3 regions of the Priestia sp. SB1 genome follow, and region 1 is predicted to be linked to each of the others. Evidence: riboswitches for the same ligand, from Rfam matches in the RefSeq annotation. Region 1 holds a riboswitch; each other region holds the start of a gene.

Evidence for each region. A riboswitch is a leader RNA that binds a small molecule or an ion and turns the genes downstream of it on or off. The one in region 1 is predicted to bind cyclic di-AMP.
Region 2: another riboswitch for cyclic di-AMP. It lies ahead of WKH56_RS01160 (APC family permease); the one in region 1 lies ahead of WKH56_RS34225 (cation:dicarboxylate symporter family transporter).
Region 3: another riboswitch for cyclic di-AMP. It lies ahead of kdpF (K(+)-transporting ATPase subunit F); the one in region 1 lies ahead of WKH56_RS34225 (cation:dicarboxylate symporter family transporter).

What each region holds. Positions count from the first base shown of each region.
Region 1 covers NZ_JBBJSS010000020.1:13,573-24,520, forward strand. Annotated here, with positions in the region: gene WKH56_RS34215 (hypothetical protein) at 72-362, opposite strand; gene WKH56_RS34220 (undecaprenyl-diphosphate phosphatase) at 821-1,645, shown strand; cyclic di-AMP (ydaO/yuaA leader) riboswitch at 1,919-2,058, shown strand; gene WKH56_RS34225 (cation:dicarboxylate symporter family transporter) at 2,165-3,424, shown strand; gene ytvI (sporulation integral membrane protein YtvI) at 3,638-4,669, shown strand; gene WKH56_RS34235 (DedA family protein) at 4,830-5,435, shown strand; gene WKH56_RS34240 (EcsC family protein) at 5,460-6,251, shown strand; gene WKH56_RS34245 (hypothetical protein) at 6,388-6,522, shown strand; gene WKH56_RS34250 (APC family permease) at 6,652-7,965, opposite strand; gene WKH56_RS34255 (hypothetical protein) at 8,287-8,832, shown strand; gene WKH56_RS34260 (alpha-galactosidase) at 8,852-10,948, shown strand, end outside.
Region 2 covers NZ_JBBJSS010000001.1:221,668-232,615, forward strand. Annotated here, with positions in the region: gene WKH56_RS01160 (APC family permease) at 1-1,056, opposite strand, end outside; cyclic di-AMP (ydaO/yuaA leader) riboswitch at 1,219-1,360, opposite strand; gene WKH56_RS01165 (N-acetylmuramoyl-L-alanine amidase) at 1,552-2,604, opposite strand; gene WKH56_RS01170 (hypothetical protein) at 2,752-2,907, opposite strand; gene glnA (type I glutamate--ammonia ligase) at 3,523-4,857, opposite strand; gene WKH56_RS01180 (MerR family transcriptional regulator) at 4,941-5,348, opposite strand; gene WKH56_RS01185 (methionine gamma-lyase family protein) at 5,530-6,792, opposite strand; gene hflX (GTPase HflX) at 6,807-8,069, opposite strand; gene WKH56_RS01195 (trimeric intracellular cation channel family protein) at 8,347-8,958, shown strand; gene spoVK (stage V sporulation protein K) at 8,990-9,928, opposite strand; gene hfq (RNA chaperone Hfq) at 10,134-10,358, opposite strand; gene miaA (tRNA (adenosine(37)-N6)-dimethylallyltransferase MiaA) at 10,391-10,948, opposite strand, start outside.
Region 3 covers NZ_JBBJSS010000005.1:532,038-542,985, forward strand. Annotated here, with positions in the region: gene WKH56_RS21410 (hypothetical protein) at 1-214, opposite strand, end outside; gene WKH56_RS21415 (hypothetical protein) at 329-481, opposite strand; gene WKH56_RS21420 (sulfite exporter TauE/SafE family protein) at 652-1,539, opposite strand; gene WKH56_RS21425 (oxidoreductase) at 1,789-2,883, opposite strand; gene lepB (signal peptidase I) at 2,974-3,528, opposite strand; gene WKH56_RS21435 (CBS domain-containing protein) at 3,783-4,217, opposite strand; gene kdpDN (KdpD-like non-kinase potassium sensor) at 4,247-5,395, opposite strand; gene kdpC (potassium-transporting ATPase subunit KdpC) at 5,449-6,015, opposite strand; gene kdpB (potassium-transporting ATPase subunit KdpB) at 6,029-8,104, opposite strand; gene kdpA (potassium-transporting ATPase subunit KdpA) at 8,126-9,787, opposite strand; gene kdpF (K(+)-transporting ATPase subunit F) at 9,812-9,898, opposite strand; cyclic di-AMP (ydaO/yuaA leader) riboswitch at 10,190-10,330, opposite strand; gene WKH56_RS21460 (hypothetical protein) at 10,346-10,483, opposite strand; cyclic di-AMP (ydaO/yuaA leader) riboswitch at 10,556-10,698, opposite strand; gene WKH56_RS21465 (undecaprenyldiphospho-muramoylpentapeptide beta-N-acetylglucosaminyltransferase) at 10,898-10,948, opposite strand, start outside.

The DNA of each region.
Region 1 (10,948 bases):
TATTCAATTTACGGCTTAAGTTTACCATCATTCGGTAAAAAATCAACCCTTAAATAAAAAAAGCTAGACAATTAGCGTTGTCTAGCAGCATCGATTGCAATCACAATAGCTGTAATAATATGCATGATAAATCCCAAAAATGGAATCCAAGCAACCAGTGAGGTAACAAGCCCTAGTATGTTTCCATAAGCAGATAACCCTCGTCTATTAGCTAAAATGAGTGTGATAGCATGAAGAATAAATCCAATAAAAAGAGGAGTATAGCTAAAGCCCATAACAATCCCCGCGCCAATTAAAGGAATTCCCAGCAAGGCTTCATACCCAGCAGTGACCCATTTCATTGTACGTACATTTCCATTCATAGTAAAAAGCCTCCTAAAAAAGATACTACTATATACGAGAAAAGAGAGAAAAAAGTTTCAAATTACTTAGGGGATATGTCGTATAAGTCAGCCCTATTGGATTAAAATGATAGATGACAGTAAGGGGGGATGGAAAAAACATAATGATTTAGTCATTTTTTCACACTAAAGAAAAATAGTCTAGATGATTCATTTTTAGCTAAGGGACCAGAATTTATACTGAACATAGTAACTGCTTTTTAAAATAAATAAAAGCTGATATCTTGTTTTTTGGTTGTAGCATGTAAGCTTTTTATTACAAATTATTAAAGATTCTTATCTTTTTGCAAATACACATTGTATTTCATAGTTTTAACAATTATGATAAAAAAGCAAGTGTCAAAATAGGAAAATAGTTGAGCATGTAAAACGAAGCGATAAGCTTATTAATTTGAAAGAAAGGCAAGGTACATAGCTTTATGTGGGAAATTATTGTAGCAATCATTTTAGGGATTGTAGAAGGTTTAACAGAGTTTGCTCCCGTTTCGTCAACTGGGCATATGATTATTGTGGATGACCTGTGGTTAAATTCAAAAGAATTATTTTCATCTCCAGTAGCTAATACATTTAAGATTGTTATTCAGCTAGGGTCGATCTTAGCAGTAGTTGTTATTTTTAAAGATCGTTTTATTAATTTATTAGGATTAGGAAAGAAACCAGCTGCTGCAATTGGACCGACAAATCGCTTAAATTTAATGCAGGTAATTGTTGGTTTGTTACCCGCAGGAGTGTTAGGCCTTTTGTTTGATGATTACATTGATGAACATTTGTTTTCTTTAAATACGGTGCTAATTGGCTTAGTGGTCGGAGCTGTATTAATGATTCTAGCAGATTTGTTTGGACCTAAACGTCCGCGTGTAGAGACGGTGGACCAAATGTCTTATGGACAAGCACTAGGTATAGGACTGTTTCAATGTATTGCTCTTTGGCCAGGTTTTTCTCGTTCAGGCTCAACGATTTCAGGAGGGGTTCTTCTTGGAATGAGCCATAAGGCAGCCGCAGATTTTACATTTATTATGGCAGTGCCAATTATGGCAGGAGCAAGTGGACTTTCATTGGTTAAAAACTGGCAATATTTCACATCAGATGCACTACCGTTTTTTATTGCTGGTTTTATCAGCGCCTTTATTTTTGCGCTTATATCGATTCGCTTTTTCTTAAAATTAATCAACCGCATTAAATTAGTTCCGTTTGCCATTTATCGAATTGTCTTAGCGGCTATTCTATATTTTGTATTTTTATAAAATAAATAAGCGTATTTTATAGCCATTTAAACTTCTGATAAAGACTTAAAAAGCAAGAAAAAGCTATTGCAACATTGCAATAGCTTTTTTGCATAAATATATATTATTGTCTTTTGAAAGCGTTTTATAAACATGGGTATTGACAAAACGTGTCGAAAAATAGTAAATTAATATTTGTGCAGTATAAAGTTAAGTAAAAGTAAGACTTCTGTTTAGTTTTATTGACTGTAAAAAACGTATGACAACGTATAGATCGTTTTAATTTTATAAAAATTGAATAATAAGCTTAATCGTATAGAGCGGGGGAATCATTATCGGCAGTAAAGCTGCCTTGGGGTGAATCCTTACAAAAGGTAGGAAACTCTCAATTCCGAATCCGACAGTTAACCTCGTTTGCTTTATTGAGAGAAAGAGCCCAAAATAGCGTAAGTAAAAGGCTGTTCTTTCTTAAGAATAGTCTTTTTTTGTTTTTTCAGAAAAGTATATACAAATGTCATACATCTTTGGGGAGGTACATCTATGAAAAAAATTCGTTTTGGTTTGGCTACGCAGATTTTTACCGGTTTAATCCTCGGTGTTCTTGTAGGAGTAATTTGGTTTAACGATCCGCGTGTAGTAACATACCTACAGCCGCTGGGAGACCTATTTTTAAGATTAATTAAGATGATTGTTATTCCAATTGTTATCTCAAGCTTAGTCGTTGGAGTTGCAGGAGCAGGTAGCGGTAAACAGGTCGGAAAGCTCGGCGTTAAAACCATTCTCTATTTTGAAATTATTACGACTTTTGCAATTATAATCGGTGTATTGGTTGCTAATATTTTTCATCCAGGGCAAGGTGTAGACATTCATTCAGCACAGAAGAGTGATATTTCACAATACGTTGAAACATCCAAACAGCAAGAAGGAAAGTCAGTGGCTGAAACGTTCTTACACATTGTTCCGACAAACTTTTTCCAGTCAATTGTTGAAGGGGACATGCTAGCAATTATCTTCTTTACAGTATTGTTCGCACTTGGAGTAGCGGCAATTGGAGAAAGAGGAAAGCCTGTTGTTCAATTCTTTGACGGCGTTTCTCACGCAATGTTTCACGTGGTAAACCTAGTAATGAAAGTGGCTCCGATTGGAGTATTTGCTTTAATTGGTGTCACAGTTTCGAAATTCGGTTTAGAGTCACTCCTTTCATTAGGAAAGCTTGTTATCTTAGTTTACTTAGCGTTAATTTTCTTCCTACTTGTTGTATTAGGAGGAATTGCGAAATGGGCAGGAATTAACATTTTCCACTTATTCCGCTATATGAAAGATGAACTGTTGTTAGCATACAGTACATCTAGTTCTGAGACAGTTCTTCCGCGTATTATGGAAAAGCTTGAAAAGATGGGCTGTCCAAAAGCTATCGTATCGTTCGTTGTACCAATTGGTTATACATTTAACCTAGATGGTTCTGTTCTCTATCAAGCGATTGCAGCTTTATTCTTAGCGCAAGTGTATGGTATTGATTTAACGATCGTTCAACAGCTGACGCTCATTCTGGTATTGATGGTTACATCTAAAGGAATGGCTGCGGTGCCAGGAACATCATTTGTTGTATTACTGGCTACTCTTGGAACAATCGGCGTTCCGGCAGAAGGATTAGCCTTCATTGCGGGAGTAGACAGAATCATGGATATGGCACGTACGGTTGTTAACTTAGTAGGAAACACACTAGCAGCAATTGTGATGTCTAAATCAGAAGGCAAATTTGACCCTAAAAAAGGTACAGAGGTCATGAGAGCCGGCTAATTTATAAATTAAAAAGCTACTTATTCTATTCAAAAAATTAGAATAAGTAGCTTTTTTCATAATAATTCCTTTATTATTATGGAAATTGACCCTATAATATGTAACATCAGGTATAAATATATCCAAATTTTATTCTTACATAAAAGCAGTCACTGGTTCCTTTCTTTATCAATAAATATAGAGATAGCTTAGCTAGTTGGGGGATAGTAGAGTATGTGGAAAAAGCGAATATGGGTCATCGCCTCGATAGTAATCGTATGTTTTTTAATCCCTTACAGTTTACCGATTGTGTTTGCTTTATTAACAGCATTAGCGCTTGAGGGTATTGTTCAAAAATTGCATCAATCTTTTAAAATGAAGAGAGTCTACGCAGTGCTTATGACCTTCATTTTATATGTTGTTTCGCTCATACTTATTGGGTTTTTTATTGTTCGGACAATCGTTACGCAAGTGGTTGCTCTTTCAAAGATAGCGCCTTCATTTGTAAAGGAAATCTATGAAACCGCGATTTATCCAACTATTATTAAGTGGAAATACTATTCAAACGCTCTTCCTACAGAAGTGATTTCTTCTATCGAGCGCACGCTTGAAAAAACCGTAAATTCATTAGATTCTCTATTAAAAAGTACCGTGGAAATCATCATTAGCTTTGCCGCTACTGTTCCTGGGTTTCTACTAGAGTTTCTTATTTATTTAGTAGCGCTTGTATTTATCAGCCTTGAGCTGCCTGCTATTAAAAATAAAATTAAGTCTTTCTTAACAGAAGAAACGAAATATAAGCTACAAGTTGTCATCACTCAGCTTATCCAAGCGGGGGTTGGTTTTATTAAGGCACAAATTATTTTAAGTGTCATGACGTTTGTAATGGCTTATGTAGGGCTTTGGCTATTAGATGTTCCGTATACCGCGCTGCTTAGTTTATTAATTGTAATTGTCGATATCTTACCAATCCTTGGGACAGGCTCGGTGCTCGTTCCATGGGGGATTTTTGCTCTTACTCAAGGACATGACTCATTAGCAATCGGCTTATTTATTCTATTTGGAGTCATTACGGTAGTAAGACGTGTAGTAGAACCAAAAGTATTTTCTACAAATATGGGTATTTCACCTTTGGCTGCATTAGTTAGTTTGTACATTGGATTTAAACTTTTAGGTTTTGTCGGGTTGTTTTTAGGACCGGCTTTAGTTATTTTATACGATGCTCTTCGTAAAGTAGGTATTATTCAAATTAACTTTAAACTATAAAAGCGCTGGATAAAACTAGCGCTTTTTTTTATTGAAACTTTTGTAGTACGTCATACGTAAAGAGGGAAAGGAAAAAACTATGTCGCGTTGGTTTTTATCTATCAATCGGCTAAATTATAGTTTTGCAGTCTTAGATTTAATGACATGAGGAGGAGAATTTTTGTTAGAGTCGGTTTTACTTTCTTTAATTGAAGCGCTAAAACAGCTCTCTTATTTTGGCGTAATTTTAGCATTAACGTTTGAGTTTGTCCCCGCAGAGCTTGTTTTACCTTTAGTAGGGTATTGGGTGTACCAAGGTGATATGAACTTGTATCTGGCTATCCTTGCAGGTACAGTAGGCGGTGTGTGTGGACCGTTGACTCTTTATGCACTGGGACGTTACGGTGGACGACCGCTAGTTTTAAAATATGGAAAATATTTTTTGGTGAAAGAAAAAGAAATTGACGCTGCCGATCGCTTTTTTAATAAGTACGGCAGCGGGGTCGCTTTTTTTGGACGGTTTATTCCAGGAGTGCGTACGGCTATCTCTTTTCCATGCGGGATGGCAAAAATGAATGTATGGCTGTTTTCTATTTACACATTTGTTGCGATGCTTCCAGTAACGGCTATTTACGTATATTTAGGATATAAGTTAGGACCTAAGTGGAAAGAGGTGGGTCCGATTGTATCTCAATACATGCAGCCTATTGGAATAGGAATTGTTGTTTTAATTGCGTTATTTTTTATCATTAAATATGTGCGGAATAAACAAGTAGGACAGAGCTGATAAATCGAGGAAAAGAGTGAGGATATGTCAGAGCATGAACAATTGAGAATAGAATTACGAAAAATTGAAAAGTGGGAGAAAGACCAAAAAGGACTTTTTTTCTGGGAGCGGCTGGCTCGCTTGCCTTTTTCAGCTTTAGATAAAGTAACGCCAAAGTTCATTCATCAAAAAATAGAAAAATTATTAGATGAAATTGCTAAGTATGTTGATAATGGAGGCCAGTATTTAGCTAATACGTCTGCCACGCTAGAGAAAGCATCAGCCCAATTACAAGAAAATAAGCAGCTGTCAATAGAGGATGTTCAGCATTTATCTCTGCAGGAAATGGATGAGTTGGCGGAGTATTTTATTGAAGTCCGAAAAAAGAATGCGCAGCTGCAAGGAGCTACAACCGGAGTAGGTGGAATTTTCACACTGGCGATTGATATTCCTTTTGTATTGGGACTTACGCTTAAGACACTGCAAGAAGTGGCTGTTTCTTATGGTTACGATCCCACTGAGCAAGAGGAACGCATTTTTATGGTCAAATGCATGCAGTTTTCATCCTCTGATATTGTAGGAAAGCGTGCGATTTTAGAAGAATTAGCAAGCGGCAATCGAACGCAGAGCTTGCAGCAGCTCCAAGGTTGGAGAGAAGTGTTTCTAACCTATAGAGACAACTTGGGATGGAAAAAGCTATTTCAAATGATTCCTATAGCAGGGATGGTGTTTGGGGCGTATATTAACAAACAAGCGATTAGCGATATAGGAGAAGTTGGAATGATGCTTTACCGTAAAAGACGCATTTTAGAAAAAGTCTCACAATCTAAAAAATAAAAATAGGCTGGTATGAAAGTATTTTAGTTGAAGAAAAATCCGAACGAGTTTGATTCTTAGTTGAGAATCAAATACGTTCGGATTTTTTTATTGATATAGTAAATGTAGCTTTCATGTATTTAGTTGCCTCTAGGTGTTGATTGGAGGGCAAGGCGAAGACTCCTGCGGAAAAAGCGGAACAGATGAGACCCCGCAGGAGCGCAAGCGACGAGGAGGCTCAACGGCCGCCCGAGGAAAGCGAAGCCTTGCACGGAAATCAACAGCGGTGTAACGAGCGATTCATATTAGATCGTTTACCTTTTTGTGCGTGTGTAGATGGGATTGATTTGTTTATGTCTCGATTACTTTTTTTCGACATTATTTCTGGGGAAATATGTCGAGGTGTGTTAAGCCTATTTCCTTAATCAAAATGAAAAGTAGGAATGGTAATAGTATTTTTTCGTCTGGCAATCAGTAAATAAATAATTCCAATTATACTCCATACAATACCGATAAATAAGGATGTTTTTTCTAAGTTAAGCCACATAAAAAATAAAAATAAACTGCCGAGTAAAGGCATAAGTACATATGAAATATATCCACTGAGAGATCGTTTGTTTTGTTGAATAAAATAATGGATAAAAACCGCTATGTTAACTGAACTGAACGCAATTAAAGCACCAAAATTAATTAAAGAGGTAGCTTTTTCAAGAGACAGACTTAGTGAAATTAAAGAGAGACCACCAATAATGACTACGTTCCAAACAGGCGTCTTTGTTTTAGGGTGAATATAGCCAAAAATTCTCCGTGGCAGATAACCATCTTTCCCAATTGCGTAGAGAAGTCTTGATGCACTCATATGTGAGACAAGTCCAGAAGCAATAGTTGATGTTAAGGCTGCTGCTACAAAAATAGATTGAAACAGCTGGCCGCCAATTTTATAAGCGATTTCAGCCGATGCACCTTCTAAATCATGAAACAAAGAGGCTGAAGGGAAAAGAAGCTGAGCAAAGTAAGAAACCGTAATAAATAAGGCGCCTCCCGTACATGCAATAATGAGAATCCCTTTGGGAATGGTTTTCTCAGGCTTAAGTGTTTCTTCAGCCATGGTGGTTACAGCATCAAACCCTAAAAAAGAAAAGCATAAAATAGCTGCTCCGTTTAATAAAAGAGATATAGAAGCCGATTCACTTATAAACGGTTTAAATGATAGCTCTTGCCCTTGAGTTGTAGCACTTAAAATAATAAAGATGATAGCTACTAAAATTTGAAAAGCAACTAATAGCGTACCAAAAGAAACGGTTAAATGAACGCTAAAAATATTCATTATGGTCATGATGACCACAAAGCTGATAATCCATACGGCTTTTGGAACACCTGGAAACAGAGAGCTTAGGTAAATATTTGTCAAAAGTGCATTAATCATCGGTAGAAATAGATAATCAAGAAGAGCCGTCCATCCTACCAAAAAACCAATGCTTGGATTCATTACTTGCTGTGCGTATGTATAAGAAGAACCAGCTCCAGGAAAAGCTTTTACCATTTTTCCATAACTAATGGCTGTGAATAAAATAGCAATCAACGTGAATGCATAAGCACCTGAAACATGTCCATCTGTGGATTCAGTTACAATGCCAAATGTATCGAAAACGGCCATGGGTGCCATGTAGCCTAATCCTATCACGACGATATGCCATAATTTTAGTTGTTTAAGAAGAGAAGGTCCATGATTCATATTTGTCATCCTTTCTGTGTATAATCATTCTGCAATATTTATTATTATACTATATTGTTAGATTTGTCATCTTTTTTTGAAAAAGAAGAGAAAATTGCGCGCTAAGAGATAAAGAGCGTTTAGTTAATTACTAGATAAAGCAAAAAAATGCTTTTTTTCACTTTGATTTTTACCATTGAGTCTAGAAAGCATTTTACATAAAATGAAAGAAAGTAAAAAAGCTTTCGATTAGTATGATCTACTTGTAATAAATACGAAAACAAACTTTTGAATGCGGTTACATTTTTGCGGGTGTATAAACTTATAATGATGATAAAGGAGATGAAGGAAGTGATTGCTACACCCTATATAAACTTGGAGATAAACAAGGAACCAGGTGTGCATGTTGTATTGGATGAAACAAAAAAAGATGGTGTTTATTTTATTAAATTAACGGTCAAGTCGATTAAAAAAAGAAGTCTTCCAAAAATGGCGTTAAAATGGAGCGTTCCGTTGTTAGATATCCAGCTATATAAATCTATACAAACTAGTCAGGGAGATGTGAGTACCTCTTCTGTTCATTGTTTTATGAATAAAAATGGCTCTAACCGCTACACTATTGCATGTTCAGACATACTTCATCCTATTCGGTGTGCCCCCAATTGGAAGGAAATGTGTCTAGATGTGGAGATGAACTTATTTAGTGAAAGCACTTGGTCTCTTCATAGCTACGAAACTGAACTGCGAGTAGATACAAGAATGATTGAAACAGAAGAGTTATTCAAAGATTTAGCGAAATGGTATGAAAGAAAAGAGATTAATCTAGCATCTGCTGTTGAGCATGCAACGGCAATAGATGAAAAAGGAAATGTCTCGTTAGATATTTGATGGTGAGGAGAGAGATAGAGTGGGGATCTTATTTAATGAACGTACAAAGGAGTTTCACCTGCAGGGCCGCGATGTAAGTTATATCTTTTCAGTGTTGAAAAACGAGCAGCTTGGTCACTTGTACTATGGAAAAAAGCTTAAGCACCGTCCGTCTTTTCAGCATTTTTTACGTGTGGAAACAAGAGGAGCTAGCGCTTCGGTCTATGAAGGAGAACTAGCATTTTCTCTTGAAACAATCAAACAAGAGTATCCTTCTTATGGGACAACAGACTTCAGAGAGCCAGCCTACCAACTTCTTCAGCAAAACGGAAGCCGAGTCACCAATTTTGAATACGATAACCATAAAATTTACAAGGGCAAGAAGCCATTAAACGGCTTACCTGCTACATACGTAGAAGAAGAAAGTGAAGCCACGAGTGTAGAAGTTGAACTAATTGATAAATTGCTCAATGCATCACTTATTTTAACGTATACCGTTTACGAAGACCGAAATATTATTACGCGTCACGCACGATTTGAACATAGAGGAGAAGAACCAGTCGATATTTTGCGTATCATGAGCGGCAGCATTGATTTGCCCACATCAAACTATGAAATGGTTCAGCTTTCCGGTGCATGGATTCGAGAGAGACACGTGAAAACAAGAATGCTTCAGCCGGGTATTCAAAGTATTTCGAGTGCGAGAGGTACAAGCAGCAGTCAGCAAAACCCATTTTTAATTTTAAAGAATCCAGCTGCAACTGAACACAGTGGAGAAGCGTATGGTTTTAGTCTTGTATACAGCGGAAACTTTCTTGGACAAGTGGAAGTAGATCACTATAATGTATCAAGAATAACGATGGGTATTCACCCTTTTGATTTTCAGTGGCGACTAGAAAGTGGACAAACTTTTCAATCACCAGAACTAGTATTGGCTTATTCAAATAACGGGCTAAACGGTCTTAGCCAAGAGTATCATGAGCTTTATCGCAAGCGTCTCGCTAGAGGAAAATGGCGGGATTTAGAGCGACCAGTTTTAATTAATAACTGGGAAGCGACGTATTTTGATTTTAACGAAGAGAAAATTGTACACATTGCCAAAGAAGCACAAAAGCTGGGCGTTGAACTTTTTGTATTGGATGACGGCTGGTTTGGTAAACGTAATGATGATACAACTTCTCTTGGAGACTGGTTTGTAGATGAAAATAAGCTTCCGGGCGGTATGAAATCATTGGCTCAAAAAGTAACGGATTTAGGTATGGACTTTGGATTATGGTTTGAACCTGAAATGATTTCAAAGCAAAGCAACTTGTATGAAAAGCATCCAGATTGGTTGATTCATGTGCCAAATCGTCATCAGTCTCATGGACGAAATCAATATGTGCTTGATTTTTCACGAGAAGAAGTAGTGAATTATATTTATGAACGAATGGAAGCTATTTTAAGTGAAGCACCTATCTCGTATATAAAATGGGATATGAACCGAAATATAACGGAGATTGGATCTGTTGGGCTACCCGCGAATCGCCAGTTTGAAGTAGTACATCGCTACATTTTAGGAGTATATGATTTGTATGAGCGACTAACAAAGAAGTTTCCGGATATTTTATTTGAATCGTGTGCAAGCGGGGGCGCTAGATTTGATCCGGGAACGCTTTATTATGCTCCTCAAGCTTGGACGAGCGATAACACGGACGCGATTGAACGTCTAAAAATTCAGTACGGCACTTCTTTTGCTTATCCAATCAGTTCAATGGGAGCACACGTATCAGCCGTACCAAATCATCAAGTACGCAGAGTAACAAGTCTAGAAACAAGAGGAGACGTTGCGTATTTTGGCGCATTCGGTTATGAGTTAGATGTTACGCTGATGACAGAAGATGAAAAAGAAACGGTAAAAAAACAAATTCAGTATTATAAAAAATACCGATCTCTTATTCAAAATGGAAGATTCTATCGATTAAAAAGTCCGTTTGAACAAGATGGAAATGTGACGAGCTGGATGGTTGTTTCATCCGATCAAAAGCAGGCAATCATCGGTTATTATCAAGTATTAGCTAGATCAAATCCTTCTTATGAACGCATTGAGCTAAAAGGGCTTCATCCTGATTATGAATATACAGTGATGGAAACAGAC
Region 2 (10,948 bases), on a different contig from region 1:
AATTCCATTTGAATAGCCTAGTCGATCGCCGCGAATTTGAAACATTCTTGGCATGTATTTATCAGACGATAAGTTTACGGCAAGCAAAGGGAAAGCTGAAAAACCTGTATTCGCCGCTAGCACTAAAATCAGAGCTGTGGTGCCTTGAATAAAATAATAAAACCCATTTCGTCCAAATACACTCGATGCAATTTGTGATACAACCGTTTCATCTGCTTTTGGAGAAATGCCAAGCCAATAAGCTAAAAACGTGATGCCAGAAAATAAAACGGCTAAAATACCGCCCATCAGCATTAATGTATGAACAGCATTTTTTGCACCTGGATCTTTAAAGTTAGGCACTGCATTCGAAATAGCTTCTACACCAGTCAATGCCGAACAGCCTGATGAAAAAGCTTTTAATAATAAAAACAAACTAATACCTGGCACCACGGTACCGAGAGATGTATGAAGCTCAGGTGAAACTTGACCTGTCACTATTTTGAAGAAGCCCACCGCTATTAACAAAATAAGAGCAATCACAAATAAATAAACCGGATAAGCTAAGACAGAAGCGGATTCTGTTACACCTCGTAAATTTAAAACCGTAATAAAAATCACCAGCAAACACGCAATTACTACGTTATAGTGATGCAGCGTTGGAAAAGCCGAAGTTAAAGCATCGGTTCCTGCTGAAACACTCACGGCAACTGTTAAAATATAATCTACTAACAGTGATCCCCCAGCGATAAGTCCAGGATTTTCTCCTAAATTGGTTTTCGAAACAATATAAGCTCCTCCGCCTTGCGGATACGCATAAATAATTTGACGATATGAAAGAATTAAAGCCGTCAGCAGCACCAATACCCCAATCGCAATTGGAATCGAATACCAATAGGCAAGCACGCCCACTGTTGCAAGGACAATCAAAATCTGTTCTGTTCCATAAGCCACTGAAGATAAGGCATCTGATGATAAAATAGCCAGCGCTTTAAGCTTACTAAGCTTTTGATCGCCTAACTCTTTTGTTTTGAGCGGCTTTCCAATCAATAATCTCTTGAGAACTGAATAGTTCACGTAATTTCCCTCCGATGATTGCTTAGCTACTATTCACTGTTCGTTGCTAAGCTCCGTTACAAGTTCATGAATAAGTGATATTATCCCTAAAAAATACCTTTTTATGTTAAAAAAGCGCACAAAAAAAACACTAAGGGTTCTCAGCGTTTTTACACAGCTTAAACCTCCTCTCCAAAACGCTTATGGGGTTAGCTGTCGGATTCGGGCTATGAGAGTAGCCCTACCTTTTAAAAAAGGATTCACCCCAAGTGACAATGCACAAATTTGGGTCCCCCACTTCTGACGAATTAAGCGATAACAGGTCAATATAATTTTCGGTTAAAGAGTATGATCGATAACATGTTTCTTTCATAACTATCCTTTGTTCTTAGATAATATACTCCCGTACAAATGGTTTGTAAAGCATTATTTTACGTAAACGATAAAATAGTACTTAAGGCGCTTTTAAGGGGAAAACAAAAGGCCTTCTGCCTGCTTACAGAAGACCTGCTTTCTTTAACTTTTTGCTTTTAAAACGGCTGCTAGCTTGTTTTTCGTTTGAGGACCATAAATGCCATCTACATCATAAGGAAGATACACAAGCTGAAAACGTCTGACTGCATCTTTCGTTTGTACTCCATATATTCCGTCTACTGACCCTACTTTAAAATTAACCGCGTTTAATGCTCTTTGAAGCTGTTTCACTGCTTCTCCAGAATCGCCTTGTTTTAAAATTCCATTGGGAAGTGGATATTGTTCAGAAGGTGGAGTTGGTGACGGTGTTGGAGATGGGTTTGGTGAAGTTCCTGAAGGAATAACAATTGTTTTTCCAACCTTTAGGGTTAAAGGATCCGAAAGCCCTGTATTTGCTTCTTGAAGCTCCTGTACTGTTATGCCGTACTTCTGTGCAACACTGTACAGCGTATCTCCTTGCTTAATTGTATACGTTTTTTCACCTGGTTCAGAAGGTGATGGATTTGGTGTCGGTGTTGGAGATGGCGATGGATTTGGAACTGCACGACGAGGTAAATTTAAATATACGGCAATTCCTTTTGCATACGATTCACCCATGCTTTTTAAAAAAGCTTCATTTTGAAGAAGTGCTGCATCGGCGCTCCTATCAATAAAAGCTATTTCAGTTAATACTGCAGGCATATTTGTTAAGCGAAGCACCGCATAATTGGCCGATTTTCGTCCGCGATTCGGATGATTATACGACAGCAGCGTTGGCTGTACTTGCCCGTGCACAATCGATTGAAACGTTTTACTAGCATTGCTAGCGCTTCTATAAACATAATCTTCGTATCCTGTTCCTCCACCGGCATTTACGTGAATAGACATAAATGCATCTGCTCCCCACGAGTTAGCTTGAGAAGCTCGCTGAGATAACGATAAAAAAGTATCTGTGGTACGGGTGGTTTTAATCGTAAAGTCACTGTAAGTGCTATTTAAATAGCTTATTAAATATTGTTGAATTTTTAACACTAAGTTTTTTTCATACAGTCCGCTTGCTCCAACTGCTCCTGCATCTGCCCCACCATGTCCTGCATCAAGATAGATTTTTTTCATATTACTTGTCCCTCCTTATTGTTAACATATGCATGAGGGAAAAAAGTGCTACGTATACTAGCCTACTTAGTGAAAAATTACTAAAAAAGGAGATTGAGACATAACGAAATCACTTCAATCTAAAAACGAACAAATAGGATAAATGCGCTAGTATGGATGGCTTGTTACATCGCTGTTGAATTCCGTGCAAGGCTTCGCTTTCCGCGGGGGGGCTGGTGAGCCTCCTCGTCGCGTGCGCTCCTGCGGGGTCTCACCTATTCCGCTTTTCTCGCAGGTGTCCCTCCAATCAACTGCTAGAAGCAACTAAATAGATGAAATCTACGTTTACCCTACCAATAAAAAAATCCGCACAATTCATCGTGCGGTTCCCTCCCCCCTAACATACTTTTGGTCCAAATTCTATTCTGGTTGATTAAAGTATAGATCAGGAGGGTCTATTATTTATAACGTTAGGACCTATTTAAAAAGCAGAACGCCTACAACAATGAGAATAATCCAAATTGGAATGCTTATCAATATCCCTATCACTAAACCTTTAAAGAAATTTCCTTCTTTCATTTTTATTACATTCCTCTCCAACAGTATTTTCTAACGATACTATGATTGGCTGAAAACTCTCTGAAGTTATACTGAAATACAGTGCAGAGTGAACACATAAACAATCTCACTATCTGTTATACACTACTTTTACTTATAGATTCAATGAGACAAAAAGCTCATCCTTTTTGATTCATGTAAACAAATTCTTTCTTGTATGTAACAAAACAATAAAAAAGCTCCCTGTAAATTATACGACAGGCAGCTTTTTTATAAACAAGCTATATTATTCAATTTACGTATGCAGAATGTTATTTATTCATTGTGAAAAACAAAAAAAGTCGGAGAGAACGTACAAACGATCTCTCCGACTTTTAAAAATTAATATTGGCTCATGTATTGGTCACGTTCCCAAGGATGAACTTGTGTACGGAACATATCCCACTCGATTTCTTTCGCTTCAACGAAGTGCTCTGCTAAGTGTTCACCTAATGCAGAAACCATCACTTCGTTTGATTGGAAGCTATCTAAAGCTTGAGCTAATGTTGCAGGTAAATCTACGATACCTTCTTCAACACGCTCTTCTTTTGTCATTACATAGATATTACGATCAATAGGTTTTGGAGCTTCAAGATTGTTCTTGATTCCATCTAAACCAGCTTTTAATAGAACAGCCATTGCTAAATATGGGTTAGCAGCTGGGTCTACGCTACGTACTTCAACACGAGTTCCTACGCCGCGAGAAGCTGGGATACGGATTAATGGGCTACGGTTGCGAGCAGACCATGCAACATAACAAGGAGCCTCATATCCAGGTACTAGACGCTTATAAGAGTTTACAGTAGGATTTGTTACTGCTGTAAAGCTGTGTGCGTGCTTGATGATACCTGCGATAAATTGACGAGCAGTATCACTTAGCTCTAGATTACCGTTCTCATCATAAAATGCGTTTTGGCCATCTTTGAATAATGAAACGTTACAGTGCATACCTGAACCGTTCACACCAAATAATGGTTTTGGCATAAATGTAGCATGTAAGCCATGTTTACGTGCAATTGTTTTTACAACAAGTTTGAACGTTTGGATATCATCACAAGCTTTTAATGCAGCAGCATATTTGAAGTCGATCTCGTGTTGTCCAGGAGCTACCTCATGGTGAGATGCTTCAATTTCAAAGCCCATTTCTTCAAGCTCTAATACGATGTCACGACGGCAGTTTTCACCAAGGTCAGTTGGCGCTAAGTCGAAGTAGCCACCTTTATCATTTAATTCTAATGTAGGTTCGCCTTTTTCGTCTAATTTGAATAAGAAGAACTCTGGCTCAGGTCCAAGGTTAAAATCAGTAAATCCTAACTCTTCCATCTCTTTTAACACACGTTTTAAGTTATTACGTGGATCGCCATCAAACGGAGTTCTATCTGCATTGTAGATGTCACAAATAAAACGTGCTACTTTACCTTTTTCAGATGTCCAAGGGAAAATAACAAATGTATCAATATCCGGGAATAGGTACATATCTGATTCTTCAATACGTACAAACCCTTCAATAGAAGAACCGTCAAACATCATTTTGTTGTCTAACGCTTTTTCTAATTGACTTACTGGAATTTCAACGTTTTTAATTGTTCCTAAAATGTCAGTGAACTGAAGACGAATATATTTTACATTCTCTTCTTGAACTTTGCGGAAAATATCTTCTTTTGTGTACTTTGCCATCGTGTGATCCTCCCCTAAATCTCTATATAATATTTATAATCTATACCCCTCATATACGAACGGCATAAATATTGATAACTTTATTAATGAAAGAACCTGGACATATCTCCTTGATTTAAAGTTGCTCGATTAAAACGGCCTGCTTGCATAAGTTCTGCACGAAGCATTTTTCGCAACTCATCGTCCGTTAATTCTGGCTTTGCTGTTTCTGCCACAACTTTTTCTTCTTGCTTATGCCCTTTTTGCTCCTTTTGAAGATGAAACAGCTGTTTTACACCTGCTAAGTTTACACCTTGTTCGATTAGATCGCGGATTTCAAGCAGCTTATCAACATCGTTAAATGAGAATAGTCGTCGATTTCCCTCTGTTCTTACCGGTGCAACTAATTCATGTTCTTCATAGTAGCGAATTTGGCGAGCAGACAACTCAGTTAACTGCATCACAATTCCAATCGGGAAAAGTGGCGTATTTCTTCGAATGTTGTCACTCATTTCAGTTCCTCCTTTGGATTAACTATTTACATTGTATGCTATGTTAGTTCACCTGTCAACCGAATGTTAGTAATTCTAACATAAATTTTTCTGAACATTTTTTCTATACAAATAAATAGCACTTCGTTTATTTTTATAGCTTATTTTTGCCTTCTTAACGGGGAGAAATAATCTTTCTATGTTATAAAAGTTCTTTTGTCAGTAATTGATCTACCGCCATGCATATTGCTACTTTTACATGAGCATACGTTAATCCGCCCTGCACGTAAGCGACATAAGGCGGCCTGATAGGACCATCTGCCGTAAGCTCGAGGCTCGCTCCTTGTATAAACGTTCCTGCTGCCATAATCACATCATCTTCATACCCTGGCATATAAGCAGGATACGCCGTTACGTGTGAATTAATTGGCGAAGCGAATTGAATTGCCTGACAAAAAGCCACCATTTTATCGCGGTCATCAAACTGAACGGATTGAATTAAATCTGTTCGTTCACTGTCCCACTTCGGTTCACTTTGCATACCAAGCTCTTCAAACATAGCGGATGAGAAAACCGCTCCTTTTAAGGCTTGACCTACTACGTGCGGCGCCAAGAAGAACCCTTGATACATTTCTTGCAAGCTATACAGCGTCGCTCCAGCTTCTGCACCGATTCCAGGAGTTGTCATTCGGTATGAACAAGCTTCCACTAGGTCTTTTCGTCCTGCAATATAGCCACCGATTTTAGCGAGACCTCCACCAGGGTTCTTAATAAGCGACCCCGCCATCAAATCCGCTCCTACATGCGTTGGCTCGATTGTTTCTACAAATTCACCGTAGCAGTTGTCAACAAATACAACAACGTCAGGCTTAATGCTCTTTACAAACGAAATCATTTCTTTTATTTGAGCGACTGTAAAAGAAGGACGAATGCCGTACCCTTTTGAACGCTGAATGCCTATCATCTTTGTATGCTCATGAATAGACGCTTTCACTTCTTCAAAATCCACTTGACCTTCCTCAGTTAAATCTACTGATTTATAGCTAATGTTATATTCTTTTAAAGAACCTACACCGCTTCCTCGTATGCCAACGATTTCTTCAAGCGTGTCATAAGGCTTTCCGGTTATATATAATAGTTCATCTCCAGGACGCAGTACACCAAACAGCGAAATGCCGATTGCATGCGTGCCTGAAATAATTTGCGGACGCACTAGACATGCTTCTGTTCCAAAAACGTCCGCATATACTTTCTCCAACGTATCGCGGCCTAGATCGTCGTAGCCATACCCCGTTGTCGGATTAAAATGTGAATCACTCACTCGGTTTTGCTGAAAGCTTTGCAGCACTCGAAATTGATTTGCTTCAATACGCTCGTCAATTTTCTCATGTACGGGCTTAATCTGCTTTTCTACTTTTGCAGCAAGTTCCCGAATGCGTGCCCCGTTTTTTAACTGATCAAACATCATTTCTTTGTTCCTCAACTTTCTTCAAGCGTTTGTAGCTTTTTGTAAAGGGGATGCTCTTTTGCAATATACCCTTTGCACTGATACTTCTCAGTTTCTTCATTGAACTTTAACGACTCAAGAATAGAGACCGTTTTTAGTTCAGCAAGCATTTTTCCTTCATAAGCCGGCAGCAGCACATGAAAAAACGCCATTTCTTTTTTCATTTCTTCTTGAATTCTTTCCCCAAGCTTCACTAAATCCGTAGCTTTAAAAGCGCTCATTGATAACGATGTTGAAGCGGATGGGACAAATAGTTCATGCTGCATATCTTCTTTATTGTAAACTGTCAGCATCGGAATGTCCGTTACGTTAAGCTCTTCTAGTAAGCGATGCACTGTTTTTTCGTGGTTGTTGTAATCTGGATTAGATGAATCTACCACGTGCAGAACAAGGTCAGCTTCAGTTACTTCTTCAAGTGTTGAACGGAACGCGGCTACTAACGTTGTTGGAAGATCTTGAATAAATCCAACCGTATCCGTTAACAGCGTGGTTAATCCTGACGGAAGCGTATACTGTCTTGTCGTTGGATCAAGAGTTGCAAACAGCTGATTTTCTTCAAAAATACCAGCTTCTGTTAAGCGGTTAAAGATCGTCGATTTACCAGCGTTCGTATAGCCCACAATTGCAATTTGATAGACATGATTACGCTTACGCCTTTCTCGATAACGTTCGCGGTGACTTACCACTGTCTTTAACTGACGCTTAATTTCATCAATTTTACGGCGAATATGTCTGCGGTCACTTTCAAGTTTCGTTTCACCAGGACCTCTTGTTCCAATTCCGCCTCCAAGACGCGACAAAGCGGTACCTTGTCCTACTAACCTAGGCAGCAGATAATTTAATTGAGCAAGTTCCACCTGCATTTTTCCTTCTCGCGTTTGAGCACGCTGTGCGAAGATATCCAAAATCAGCTGCGTGCGGTCAATAACACGCGCAGATAACCCTGCTGACAAATTGCGGATTTGACTCGGTGACAATTCATCATTAAATACAATTAAATCAGGCTCTAACTCTTCTTCAAGAGCCACAAGTTCTTCTACTTTCCCTTTTCCAATATAAGTAGCTGGATGAATGCGATCGCGCTTTTGCGTTAACCTTACCAGCACTTCGCCTTTTGCAGTCTCAGTTAAAGATGCTAGCTCATCCATCGAATATTCAAAACGTTCGTCATCGTCATGAAGCTGACATCCGACTAAAATTACGCGTTCAAGTTCAGTATTCATTTCTGCTGTCAAAGATTTTTCCTTCCCTTACTATTAAATTGACAAATCATTCATATCATATCAAAAAAATCTCCATTTCTCCATCTTTGCAAAAGAGACAGAATACATTGTCTTTTACTAGTTTAACACCCTTTTTAAAATCTATAAAACGATGATTAAAAAAACATTGAAATATCACGAAATTCTGTATACAATTTGAATTGGTTTACTTATCGAAATTTGAATCAGTCTGCCTGATTTTAAAATAATAGTCGCTACTTGGTGAAAACAGAATAAAGGGGATAGCATCATGACTTGGGACGTACTTAGCATTATTGGAACGATTGCTTTTGCAATCAGCGGAGCTTTCATTGCGATGGAAGAGGAATATGATATTTTAGGCGTTTACATACTCGGAATCGTAACGGCTTTTGGCGGAGGAGCCATTCGAAACCTGCTTATCGGTGTACCGGTGTCTGCCCTTTGGGAACAAGGACTCTTTTTTCAAATTGCTTTATTATCTATCACTGCCACTTTTTTATTTCCAAACAATATCTTAAAACATTGGAAGCGATGGGGAAATTTTTCGGACGCCATTGGCCTTGCAGCATTCGCGATTCAAGGAGCGCTTTATGCCACTCATATGAACCATCCGCTTAGCGCGGTTATTGTAGCTGCGGTCTTAACAGGAAGCGGCGGGGGGATTATCCGAGATTTATTAGCACGCCGAAAGCCTACTGTTCTTAAGGATGAAATTTATGCCGTATGGGCGATTATCGCAGGATTTAGCGTAGGGCTCCATATTACAAACACGCCTGTAGAACTTTATACGTTATTTATCTTGCTTGTAGGCCTTCGGATGTGTTCATACATTTACAAATGGCGCCTGCCGATTAAAACGATTCGACAACCAAATATGTAAAAAAAAGCCTTTCATGACGAAAGGCTTTTTTTTACAGCTGAATATCGCTTGACGTTAAAGTTAAAAGCTCGTTACGTTCAAAGCTTTCTTCTTCTAAAAGCCTCATGGATTGAGTACGTATGGAACGTTCAATAATGTTTCGCACATATCGACCGTTACTAAAATCCCTAGGCGTCTGATTGTACTTCACGTCCATAAAATGATCTTTTAGCTTTTTATAGGCCTCTGTACTAAACTGATACTGCCTGTCATTCATCATATGACCCGCAATGTCCATCAGTTCATTAACATCATAATCCGGAAAATCAAAAATAAACGGAAACCTAGAGCGCAGTCCTGGATTAAGACTTAAGAAATTTTCCATTTCTCTTGGATAACCAGCTAAAATCAATACAAACTTATCATTTGAATCTTCCATATGTTTGACCAATGTATCAATCGCTTCTTTTCCAAAATCTTTTTCTCCCCCTCTTGCAAGAGAATAAGCCTCATCGATAAATAAAATACCTCCAAGCGCTTTTTTTACAAGATCTCTCGTTTTCTGAGCGGTATGACCAATGTATTCTCCAACTAAATCTGCACGCTCTGCTTCAATTAAATGTCCTTTAGACAAGATGTTCATATTCAAAAATAATTTACCCAGCAGGCGGGCTACCGTCGTTTTCCCTGTTCCTGGATTTCCTTTAAACATCATATGCAGCGCCTGCTTTCCCGCTTTTAAGCCCTGTTCCTCTCTTTTTTTGTTAATATATAGCCACGCATATATTTCTTTTATCATTTTTTTCAATTCTTCCATTCCAACCAGTCCGCTCATTTCTCGTTCAATTTCCCGAAGCGGCTCATGATTTATCACAGCTTTTTTGGCAGGACGCGGAATTGATGTCGTATACGATTTTTCCTTTTTTGTTTCATTATTTAAAATGATATTAATTTGCCCATTATTTTTAAGAGTTATCGGCTGTTCCACCATGTTCACCTCTCGTTTCATCCCACTTCTCTGTATCGCATAGCTGCATGCGATGAACGATACGAAGACAATGATCTCTTATTACCGAAGAAATAATCGTCTATTATAAGGTTTATGTTCAATGAGTAAAAACAATGTTAAGAAACTTTTCTAAGCCTTTATTTACATAAAAAAAGCATCCGAATATGCGGATGCTTCTCTTTAATCTCTATTCAAGTTCTACTGTAATATTTTTATTTGGTACAAATGTCGAAATCGCATGTTTATAAATCAGCTGCTGTTTTCCTTCAGATTCAATTAGCACAGTAAAATTATCAAATCCTTTAATTAGTCCTCTTAATTGAAAACCATTTAAAAGAAATACCGTCACATAGATATTTTCTTTACGTAATTGATTTAAAAATTGATCTTGAATATTAACTGATTGTTTCATTATTCGGCCTCCTCGTTTCTCTATCTGTTTACTTAATTCGCTTCTTTCTTCAGCTTTCCTGCAATATATGTAAAAATTTCAGCAAACTTTTCGGGAAATTTGTCAACTTCCATCTCTATCCATTTTACAGGCATTTTATTTCGAAACCATGTTAACTGACGCTTTGCATATCTGCGTGAATTTTGTTTCAACTGTTCAACGGCTTCTTCGAGCGTACAGCGTCCCTCAAAATAAGCATAAAGCTCTTTGTAGCCGATAGCTTGAATTGATTGTACATCATGCAGACCACTTTCGTACAATGATTTGACTTCCTCAAGCAGTCCAACCTGCATCATCATATCGACTCGGTGATTAATTCTCTCATATAATACGTCTCGATCCATTGTAAGTCCAATAATGGTTACATCGTATAATAACTCTTGCGACTGTTCTTTTGTATAGTCACTGAATTTTTTGCCGGTTACTTCATAAACTTCAAGCGCTCGAATTACACGGCGATGGTTATTTTTATGAATAGCAGCCGCACTGTCTGGGTCAATTTCTTTGAGCTTCTCATACAGGGGGTCAATGCCATGAGCTTTAATAAATAC
Region 3 (10,948 bases), on a different contig from region 1:
ATACAAGTACAACGACTGAAATCGTAATAAGCCCTTGTTTAAACCACCGCATAAACCTCTTTGGATTTCGCGAAAGTAACATCGTTATGACAATTACTATTAACAAAGGAACAATATATACTTGCACATACGGAATGTTTGCAAATACAGGTCGATTAATCAACAAGACAATTACTTCGATAGCTGCTACTAATACTAAAATAAAATAGACCACTTACTCTTCACACCTCGACGATTCAATGAATTTTATATGTGTTAGAAAGTATTCCCACTCATGAATGAACTCGTCTATTGTATCATAAGACGTAAAAAAAATATCTACGCTCGTCTATTTTACTAAAAGAGATTGAGACATAACAAAATCATCCCAATCTAAAGACGAACATGAGATAAATACGCTAGTATGCTCCCTTGTTACACCGTTGTTGACTTCCGTGTAAGGCTTCGCTTTCCGAGGGCGGCCGCTCCTGTCGGGTCTCATCTGTTCCGCTTTTCTCGCAGGAGACTTCGCCTTGCCCTCTAGTCAACAGCTAGAAGCACTTACATACATGTACCCTAACCATAAAAAAACTGAACGCATTTGATTCTCCATCAAGAATCAAATGCGTTCAGTTTTTCCTTTAACTAAGCTATTTTTATTCCATCCTTTTATTACGAAACTTCTACGTTTCGATTTTGATTATATTTTTTCCCTTGTAAAAATGAGTAAACGATTGCTGCTGCCCATACAATAAGGATAAATGCGTATACAGCTATCTGCGTTGAGCTGCTTGATACCCATGTATTTAAGAGTGTTCGAGCATTTGTTAAAATGATAAACCCACCAACAAGCGAACCAAGCAAGTGAGCCGGGATAATACGAACAAACCATGCAGCAATCGGAGCCGCGATAATTCCGCCAATCATAAGAGCGCCTACCCAGAACCAGTTTACCTGCTCCCAGCCAAGAGAAATTAAAAAGCCAAGTGTAGCCGAGACGGCAATAGCAAATTCACTTGTATCAACGGTTCCAACGACTTTCCGTGCTGTTGTGCCTTTTTTAGCTAGCAATACAGGCGTTGCAATCGGCCCCCAGCCGCCTCCTCCTGTAGCATCAGCAAATCCAGCAATTAATCCTAACGGAATGGACTGCTTCGTCGATAAAGGTTTGGTGCTCTTTTCTTCGTTTGTTTTAAACGTAAATAAAAAGCGAAATAACACATAAACTCCTAGGAGCAATAAGAATGTTGAAACGTAAGGTCTTACTGCATCTCCAGGTAAATTACTTAGAAAGCAGGCTCCTACAAAAGCCCCGATGGAACCAGGAATAATCAGTTTTAAAACCATCGATTTATCTACGTTGCCAAATTTAATATGTGAAACACCAGACGCTGCTGTTGTTACAACTTCTGCCAAGTGAACAGATGCCGAAGCCACAGCTGGTGCAATTCCAAACGTTAAAAGTAGGGTAGTTGATGTCACCCCGTACGCCATTCCAAGTGATCCGTCAATTAACTGAGCTAAAAAGCCAATAAGTGCAAACGTAATTAACTTTTTCATGTTGTCCCTCCACTTTAATCTTCTGTTAGAGAGCACAAAAAGGCCTCCAACAGTTGTTTGCTAGAAGCCTTCGGTATGTCCGATCAGCTGTCCGTTTTATAAATAAGTTGTTTATATTGTAATTCTAACTATTCCTAGAAGTCAACTGTGTTTTTAGTTTTTCTTTTAGTCTATGTATGCTGCTTGGTTATAGTATCAGTAAAATAAAATTCTTCTTGTTAAGTCAACAACATAAAAACGACCGCTCACTTAATAAGGGCGGTCATTTTTATGCATGTCTTGCCAGTGAGCTAGCACTTCAGGTGGTAAACTCACATCTTTATCTAATGACGTCACATCCATAGAAGTAGGCTCATCGCTATTTATCACTTTTTCTACCCAATCTGGCTGTACGACTAACGCTTGTTCAATCGTAATTAAAGCCAGACCTTGCTCAAAAGCTTCTGCGACTTCCGTTGCCGTAAGTCCTCCTGTACCCACAAGAGGGACCCGGTAATTGACATGCTTAATGATCGAAGAAAGCAGTGAAGGATTTTCTTCCCTTTTTGAGGTAGGTTCATGCAAAGCACTGATATGTAAATAATCAATTTCTGTATGAACAAGACGATCAATCCACTCAAATGTATCTTCCACTTTATTTCCTAAATAGCCTTTTTCTTTGGGCGCTAATGTATATCCCACAATAAATGGTTTGCCCGCATGTGCTGCTCGACGCGTCACTTCACGAATAACTTCAAGTGCAAAAGTGAAGCGGTTTTCTGCGCTTCCTCCATAAGAATCACTTCGTTCATTGGCTTGCCTTGACGTAAACTGCTGCAGTAAACATTCATTTCCTCCGTCAATTTCCACTCCATCAAATCCTGCTTCCATAGCTCTTGTGGTAGCTTCGCCAAACGCTTGAACAATATAAGTTATATCGCGCTCGGTCATTTGAACAGGCTTTTTTCCTTTACGTTTGTGAGGCTTTTCACTAGGGCTAATTGCTTGCCACTTACTTTCCATTTCTACGCACTTTCTTCCCCCGTGCGATAGTTGAAGAATCGCTTTAGCTCCTCTTCTATGAATCATTTGGGTTAGTTGATGAAGCTTTCGTATGACCTGATCACGATGAATTCCGATTTGACCATGTGCTACTTGGCCATTTTCTGTGATAAACGCGGGGCCGATAATTACCGTGCTGACGCCCCCTACTCGTTTTTCGTAAAAAGTCAGATCGATATCGGATATTTCCCCGTTTTCTCGTGAAGCGTATGTGAGTATAGGTCCCATTGCTAATCGGTTTTTCATCTCAAGAGCATCAACAAATTTAAAATGCTTAAATAATTTTTCATAGGCTGTCTTCAATTAATTCACACCTTTTTTCCTTAGCTTGCCCATCTAGAAACCGAGTAGACATAGGCACAAAAAAAGAAATACCTTCGCCGGCATTTCTTTTTACGTTGTTTTTCTTATTTTTTTAATGGGGTAAAATACAAATTCGCTTTTTCCGACAATCCGTTTTTCATCAATGAGACCTAGACCGTTGCGGCTATCCATACTGTACAGACGGTTGTCACCCATTACAAATACTTCGTTTTTAGGTATTTGAACGGGTTCAAAATCTCCCGTAAGCTCCATATCCATGTTGTTGGCAATTTGACGATTCGTTTTTAAATAAGGTTCACTTACTTTTTTATCATCAATATAAAGCTGATCTTTTTTCATTTCGATTTTTTCACCTGGCAGACCGATTACTCTTTTTACATAATGCTTATTCTTAGCCTCATCTTTAATAATCACAATATCTCCGCGGCGAATATCATGGAGCGAATACGACAGTTTATTCACAAACAACCGCTCTCCGTTATGCAGCGTTGGGTTCATTGAAGCACCTTCTACAATATACGGAGAAAATAAAAATGCGCGAATCATAAATACTAGAGCGATAGCGAAGATAATAGTTTTGAATATGCTGCGTAATTGATCGCTTTTTGTTTTTTCCGTAGTCAATATGCTTTGTCTCCTTTGTACAGCTCACTTTTCTTATGTAAAAAAGCAAGAAACCTCTTACTTTAACACTTATTCTAACTTAACCATAGAAAGAACTGAAATCAAATGTTTTATGTTATGTAAAAAAAGAACCTCTAACAAATGTTAGAGGCTTACATTACGCAAGTTTCGTCTTTACATCTCTTATTATAACATTAATTATATAAAAAGAGACTACCTTTTATGTAAAAATTATGTTTTTTACGCAAACTTAACTAAATCTTCACATTTAAAGGCGTTTCTCCATGTATAAAAAGTTGGGAGATGCAATACTCTATAATCTCTCTTCGCCGCACGAGTCCAATAAAAATGTTTTGATCATCTACAACTGGCACAAAATTTTGTTCAGACGCGCGTGACAAAATACTTTCCATTTCATCGTTAATGGTGATAGCTTCGTAATCGCGATGTCTTGGAACCTCCTCAATTCGTAGGTGTTCTAACTCATGGAGTTCTATATGTTCTAGGCTTTTTAGCTTCCATAACAAGTCTCCTTCTGCCAAAGTCCCTACATATTCTCCTTTATGGTTAATGAGCGGTACAGAAGAGTAGCGATGATACTCCATTTTCTCCAATGCTTGACGGATCGTTGACTGTGTCGATAGTGTAACGACTTCTTTTTTAGGGAGCAAAAAGAACGCAATATTCACTCATATTCTCCTTTTATTATATATGCATTTTATTGTTGTTGCTTTGCTGAATCTGAAACAATATGAATGTCGATGTTATGAGTCTGTCTCATAATCGTATTCACAATAGACCCTTTTCGAATCTCTTCCCACCTTGTCCTTGCTGATTGCCCTAGTAAGATTTGAGTAACGCGATAATGCTTGGCTACATTCACAATCACTGCAGCTGGTTTCTGCTTTTTAGCTTCTTCAACAATTAACGATGCGTGAAAACGGTCAGCGAATGCCTGCCAGTGTTTGATTTGGGCTTTTTGCCTTTCAGTTTGCTCGCCTGTAAAAACATGCAGCAGCAGTAAATCTGCTTTCAATCGGTTCGCCATTCTCCAGCCTCGCCGAATTAATTTTTCAGCTGTTTCACTGTATTGAATGCAGACTAAAATGCGTTCACAAATACCTGTTACGCCAATTTCATGCGCATGAATCAGCTTGCCGTCCACTTCATCCGCTATTTCTCTGAGCGTTAATTCACGAAGGGCATGGAGATTCGCAAGCTTAAAAAACGACTGCAGGCTTTGTTCAATTTTATGGACTTCGTATATTTTCCCTTCACGAAGCCGCTTTTGCAGCTGTTCCGGCGTAACGTCGACAAGCTGAATTTCATCTGCTTGCTGAATAAATAAATCTGGCACCGTTTCACGAACTTTTACTTGGGTAACAGCATATACGAGGTCATGTACGCTTTCCATATGCTGAATGTTCATTGCTGACATAACTGAAATACCTTGGTTGAGCAGGTAAGAAACATCTTCAAAACGTTTTTTATGGCGGCTTGTCGGAACATTTGTGTGAGCAAGTTCATCGATAATTACAACTTTTGGGCGCCTTCTTACAATCGCCAGCAAATCAAGCTCTTGTAATTCTTTTCCTTTATAAAAAATGGTTTCTCTTTGGATTACTTCTAGATTTCCAATCATCTCTTTAGTCTCATCCCTGCCGTGTGTTTCTACATATCCAACTACGACATCTATGCCTTCTTTGACTAAATCGTGCGCATCTTGAAGCATTTTATACGTCTTTCCTACTCCCGGCGCGGCACCGATGTAAAGTTTAAGCTTTCCGCGCTTCTGATTATGAAGTTCACGCAATAGTTCTTCCGGAGTTTTTCTTCGAAAGTATGGATGAGCTTCTTTTTCTTTCATTGTTTGTGCCCCTTTATCACACTCGCTTCAGTACATGAAGCGAGTGCATGTAACTAGCGCTCTCGTTGAACAGCTAAATTTAGCTCTACTACATTTACTCGTTTTTCACTAAAAGCCCCTTGCTGAGTATGTTCTTTGATTAACTGTTTTAGCGTGTTGGCTTTAATATGTGTGGCTTTTGCCACACGCTCTACTTGTGCATATGCAGCTTGTGGCGTAATGTCAGGATCGAGTCCAGAAGCCGAATTTGTGACGGCATCAATTGGAATTCCTTCTTTGGGCACTTCGTTTTCTTTTTTCCACGCCGCTACGGATTTCTCGATACGATTCGTAAGATCTTTATTTGAAGGTGCTAAATTCAACGACCCAGATCCTGCCCCGTTATAATCAATACTAGAGACTCTGCTGTGAAAAAATGCATTGCTTGTAAACTGCTGCCCAATCAGCTTAGAACCGATAACTTGATGCTTGTTTGAATAGATTAGGCTGCCGTTTGCTTTACTTGGAACAGCTGTTTGAGCAATACCTGTCATCACAACAGGATAAATAAGACCACAAAGTATCATCATCATAATTGTTAAGCGAACAATAATGCTTCCCGTTCGTTCTGTTTGTATCATCGTTTCTTCTCCTCTACATCACAAATGAAAGTAATAAGTCAATCGCTTTAATCCCAATGAATGGAACTAATACCCCACCTAATCCGTAAATGAACAAATTTTTTCGCAGCAGTGCGTTAGAACTCATCGGCTTATAGGCAATTCCCTTCATGGCTAAGGGAATTAGAAGCGGGATAATGACCGCATTAAAAATGAGCGCTGACAACACCGCAGATAGTGGTGAATTCAGCTTCATTACGTTAAGAGCCTCCATTTGCGGAATCGCCAAGGTAAACATCGCTGGAATAATCGCGAAATACTTAGCAATATCGTTTGCGATGCTGAATGTAGTTAAGGCACCCCTTGTCATTAATAGCTGTTTTCCAATTGAAACGACTTCAATAATTTTAGTAGGGTCAGAATCTAAATCCACCATATTTGCTGCTTCTTTGGCAGCTGAAGTTCCGCTGTTCATTGCTAAGCCAACATCAGCTTGAGCAAGTGCAGGGGCATCGTTTGTCCCGTCACCTGTCATCGCAACTAGCTTGCCTTGCTGCTGTTCGTATTTAATCACTTGAATCTTGTCTTCTGGCTTGCATTCCGCAATAAATTCATCTACTCCCGCTTCTTTTGCAATGGTTGCTGCGGTTAAAGGATTATCTCCTGTACACATGACTGTTTTAATACCCATTTTACGAAGTTCATCAAAGCGTTCTTTCATTCCTGGTTTTACCGTGTCTTTTAAATAAATCAAACCGTAAATTTTATTATCAGCGGCGACGGCAAGCGGCGTGCCACCAGCTCCTGCAATTTCGTTTGCTTTTTGCTGTAAATCAGAGGGAATTATCCCGCCATTTGACTCTACCCATGCCGTGACGGCGTCCACTGCCCCTTTTCGTACAGATACATTCTGTAAGTCAATGCCGCTCATTCGCGTTTCAGCTTTGAATTCTACAAACGTTCCCTGCGTTTTTCTAAGGTCTTCTACTCCCATGCGAGTTTGGATAAAATCAACCACTGAGCGTCCTTCTGGTGTTTCGTCGTAAAGAGAAGAAACAAACGCCCATTTGTACAGTTCACGTTCGTCTACGCCTTCTACAGTCGTTAATTGATGAGCCATTCGGTTTCCAAACGTAATGGTGCCGGTTTTATCTAAAATAATTGTATTGATGTCACCAGCTGCTTCTACTGCTTTTCCTGACATAGCAATCACGTTAAACTGCGTGACTCGATCCATTCCAGCAATTCCAATGGCCGATAATAATCCTCCAATCGTCGTAGGAATAAGGCAGACGAGCAGTGAAATTAAAATAGCCGTGTCGAGTTGAAAATGTAAATAGTTTGTAAAGACAGGAAGCGTCACAACAACTAGTAAAAAAATAATCGTCAAACTTGTCAAAACCGTGTTTAGCGCAATTTCATTTGGCGTTTTTTGACGCTCTGCTCCTTCAACAAGCGAAATCATTTTATCTAAAAATGATTCACCTTGCTCACACGAAATTTTAATTGTAATTTCATCGCTGACAACTCTTGTACCTCCCGTTACAGAGTTAAAATCCCCGCCTGCTTCTTTCATAACAGGTGCCGATTCCCCCGTAATGGCCGATTCATCAACGGACGCCAGTCCTTTAATAATTTCTCCATCTCCAGGAATCATTTCGCCTTGTGAAACGACGACAATATCTCCTTTTTTTAGTTGCGAGGCCGAAACTTGTATCATTTGCCCGTTTTGAAGCTGATTAGCTGTAATATCGCCTTTAGATTTCTTTAATGAGTTTGCCTGTGCTTTTCCTCGTCCTTCTGCTAATGCTTCTGCAAAATTAGCAAAAACAATGGTGAAAAATAACACGAGAGATACGGCAACATTAAATCCTGTGCTTACTGTACTTTCTCCGAAAAGGTCCGGAACAACGGCTAAAAAAAGCGTAATTACAAACCCGATTTCTACTACGAACATGATAGGGTTTTTTATCATCGTTCTTGGGCTGAGCTTGATAAACGCCTGCTTTACTGATTGAATAAAAATCGATGAAGCTTGTTTATCTACAGAACCTTGAATATGACTGTTGTGATCCAATTCAATATTATTTGCAAAATTCCGTTTATTCATTATGATCCTCCGCTTTCTTGATTACAGTGTTAAATACTCAGCAACCGGCCCAAGCACAAGCACTGGGAAAAACGTAAGTGCTCCTACAATAACGGTAGTTCCAATTAAAATGCCGCTAAATAAAGACGTATCCGTTTTAAATGTTCCAGGTGTTTCGGGAACAAGCTGCTTAGATGCTAGTGAGCTCGATACCGCCAGCATTGTAATTAGTCCGAAGTAGCGTCCAATATACATAACAATTCCCGTAGAAATGTTCCAAAACGGCGTTGCGTCACCGAGTCCTTCAAAACCGGACCCATTGTTTGCTGCTGACGACGTAAATTCGTACAGTGCCTGACTTAACCCGTGAAAGCCAGGGTTTGATATACCTTCCATTCCTAAATGAGTGGTAAGTGCTACGGCTGTTCCTCCTAAAATTAGCAGCGGCTGCAGAATAAGCGTCACGGCAATGAGTTTCATTTCTTTTCCTTCAATTTTTTTACCTACGTATTCTGGTGTTCTTCCAACCATTAAACCTGATAAAAATACGGCAATGATGACGTACATCATAACATTCATAAATCCTGCTCCGACACCGCCAAATACGGTATTTAACAGCATATTTCCAAGCGTTAATAACCCGGTAAGAGGCGTCAGGGTATCGTGCATGGTGTTGACTGCACCTGTTTCACTTGCTGTCGTCACGATGGCGTAAAGCGTCGACATGCCGACACCAAAACGGACTTCTTTCCCTTCCATATAACCGCTCGCTTCATTTAGATGAAAAGCACCAAGTCTTGGATTGCCTCCCCACTCTGTTACAAACGCTGTGCTTAAAATAACGATAAACAGCATACTCATCGCTACAAACAAGATGCGGCCTTGTTTACGCTGTCCAATCATTTTTCCGTACGTAAAAGGAAGGGCTGTTGGCAATAACAGCATAAGGACGATTTGTAATACATTGCTCCACGCATTAGGATTTTCAAATGGATGAGCTGAATTGACACCAAAAAATCCCCCTCCGTTGTTGCCTAGCTCTTTGATTGAAAGAAAAGAAGCAACTGGTCCCCTTGCTATTTGCTGCGTTGCTCCTTCTAATGTATGGGCAGTCACAGTCCCGCTTAACGTTTGAGGGACACCTAAAAACGCAAATAAAATGCCTGTTATAAAAGCGATAGGAAGTAAAATACGCGTAATTGACTTTACAAAGTCAACAAAAAAGTTTCCCATTTCCTTCCCTGCTAGCCCGCGAATAAAAGCGATTGCTACTGCAAGTGCCGTTGCTGGTGCAGCAAACATCATAAATACAACGGCTGCCATTTGCGAGAAATAGGACAAACCGGATTCACCGCTGTAGTGCTGCAAGTTCGTATTTGTCATAAAACTAATGGCCGTGTTAAAAGCAAGAGCCGGATCCATTCCTTTAATGTGGCTTGGGTTAAGCGGCAGTACCTCTTGAAACCGGAAGATAAGATACACTACAAAAATCATAAACGTATTTGTTAACACAAGAGCCAATGCATATTGCTTCCACGTCTGATTATGCCCTTTAATTCCTGCTGCTTTAAACATAACTGTTTCTATCTTTCCTACCAAGCTAGTGTTTTTATCGTTTGAAAACACATTCGCTATATAAATACCTACGGGCTTTGCAATAAGCGCTACAAAAACAAGCAGCAGCGCAACTGATAGTAGAAAAATCCCCACGTTTTATTCCTCCGCTTATTAAAATTGTTCTGGATTTAACAGTACATATACTAAATAAATTAAAACGAGAACTGAAATACCTAACAAAATGAACGACACGTTCACTTCTCCTCTCTTTCGTCTACTACATGAGACGACCAGCAAATAATTCCGTACATAGCAGCTGTTAATATGGCAAGTGTTCCAAGCATGATTATATCCACGTTGCTCCCTCCTGACTTTTTCCTAACAAAAATGATAGCTTCTAAGCTTAGTAACTATTGCTTTACATAAACCATCACGTCCAAGAAAGCTAAAGGCGAGACGTGATGCTATTTTTTTCCACTAAAAAACCGCAGAAGAGAGTTCTCTTCCGCGGTTTAATGCACGACAAATAAGCCGTAATTGACACGAATTTTTTACTCCCAAAACGCTTACGGAGTTAGCTGTCGGATTCGGGTTATGGAAGTAACCCTACTCAGTTAAGAGATTCACCCCTAGTACATACGTACAAAATATTGGGTCCCCCGCTCATAATTGATTAAGCGTATCTTTGTTATTTAATTTTTAGACTTAATAATAGTTTTTACTGCTGCGTTTAAAACTTTGATTAACTAACGTAGACAAATAGCGGTTTGCTAGATCAAAAGATTGCTGATCGCACATGGCCCGATATTCAATCATTTGAATCATTTGCTTAGATAAATGCATCCTGACGCTCCTTTCACCTATATTTTGAAAGGAGCGTACTATCCGCTGTTATAGAAAACGACCACGATTACACCATCCTCTCTCTTAACGCTTACGAAGTTAGCTGACGGGTTCGGGTCAAGAAAGTAACCCTACTCAATTAAGAGATTCACCCCTGATAATTGGGTCCTCCGCTCTTTCCTTCTCTTTCAGAAAAGACTCAGCGTTTCACAGTGGAACGTTTCATGAGAGTAATCTTACTCCTGTTAAAATTTACTGTCAACAACATTTTTTGAAATTTTAAAAGCTTTATTTTTCTATGTTTATTCATTATTTTAAAATAATAGATTCAAAAAAAACGAACCACTAATCAAATACCTTGATCAATGGTTCGTTTTTCACTTTGGCTAACATACGTCTGTTTCAGCCTCTTTTTTAGCTCATTTTCTCAATTTCATTTACAAGAATTGAAATGGCATCCGTTTT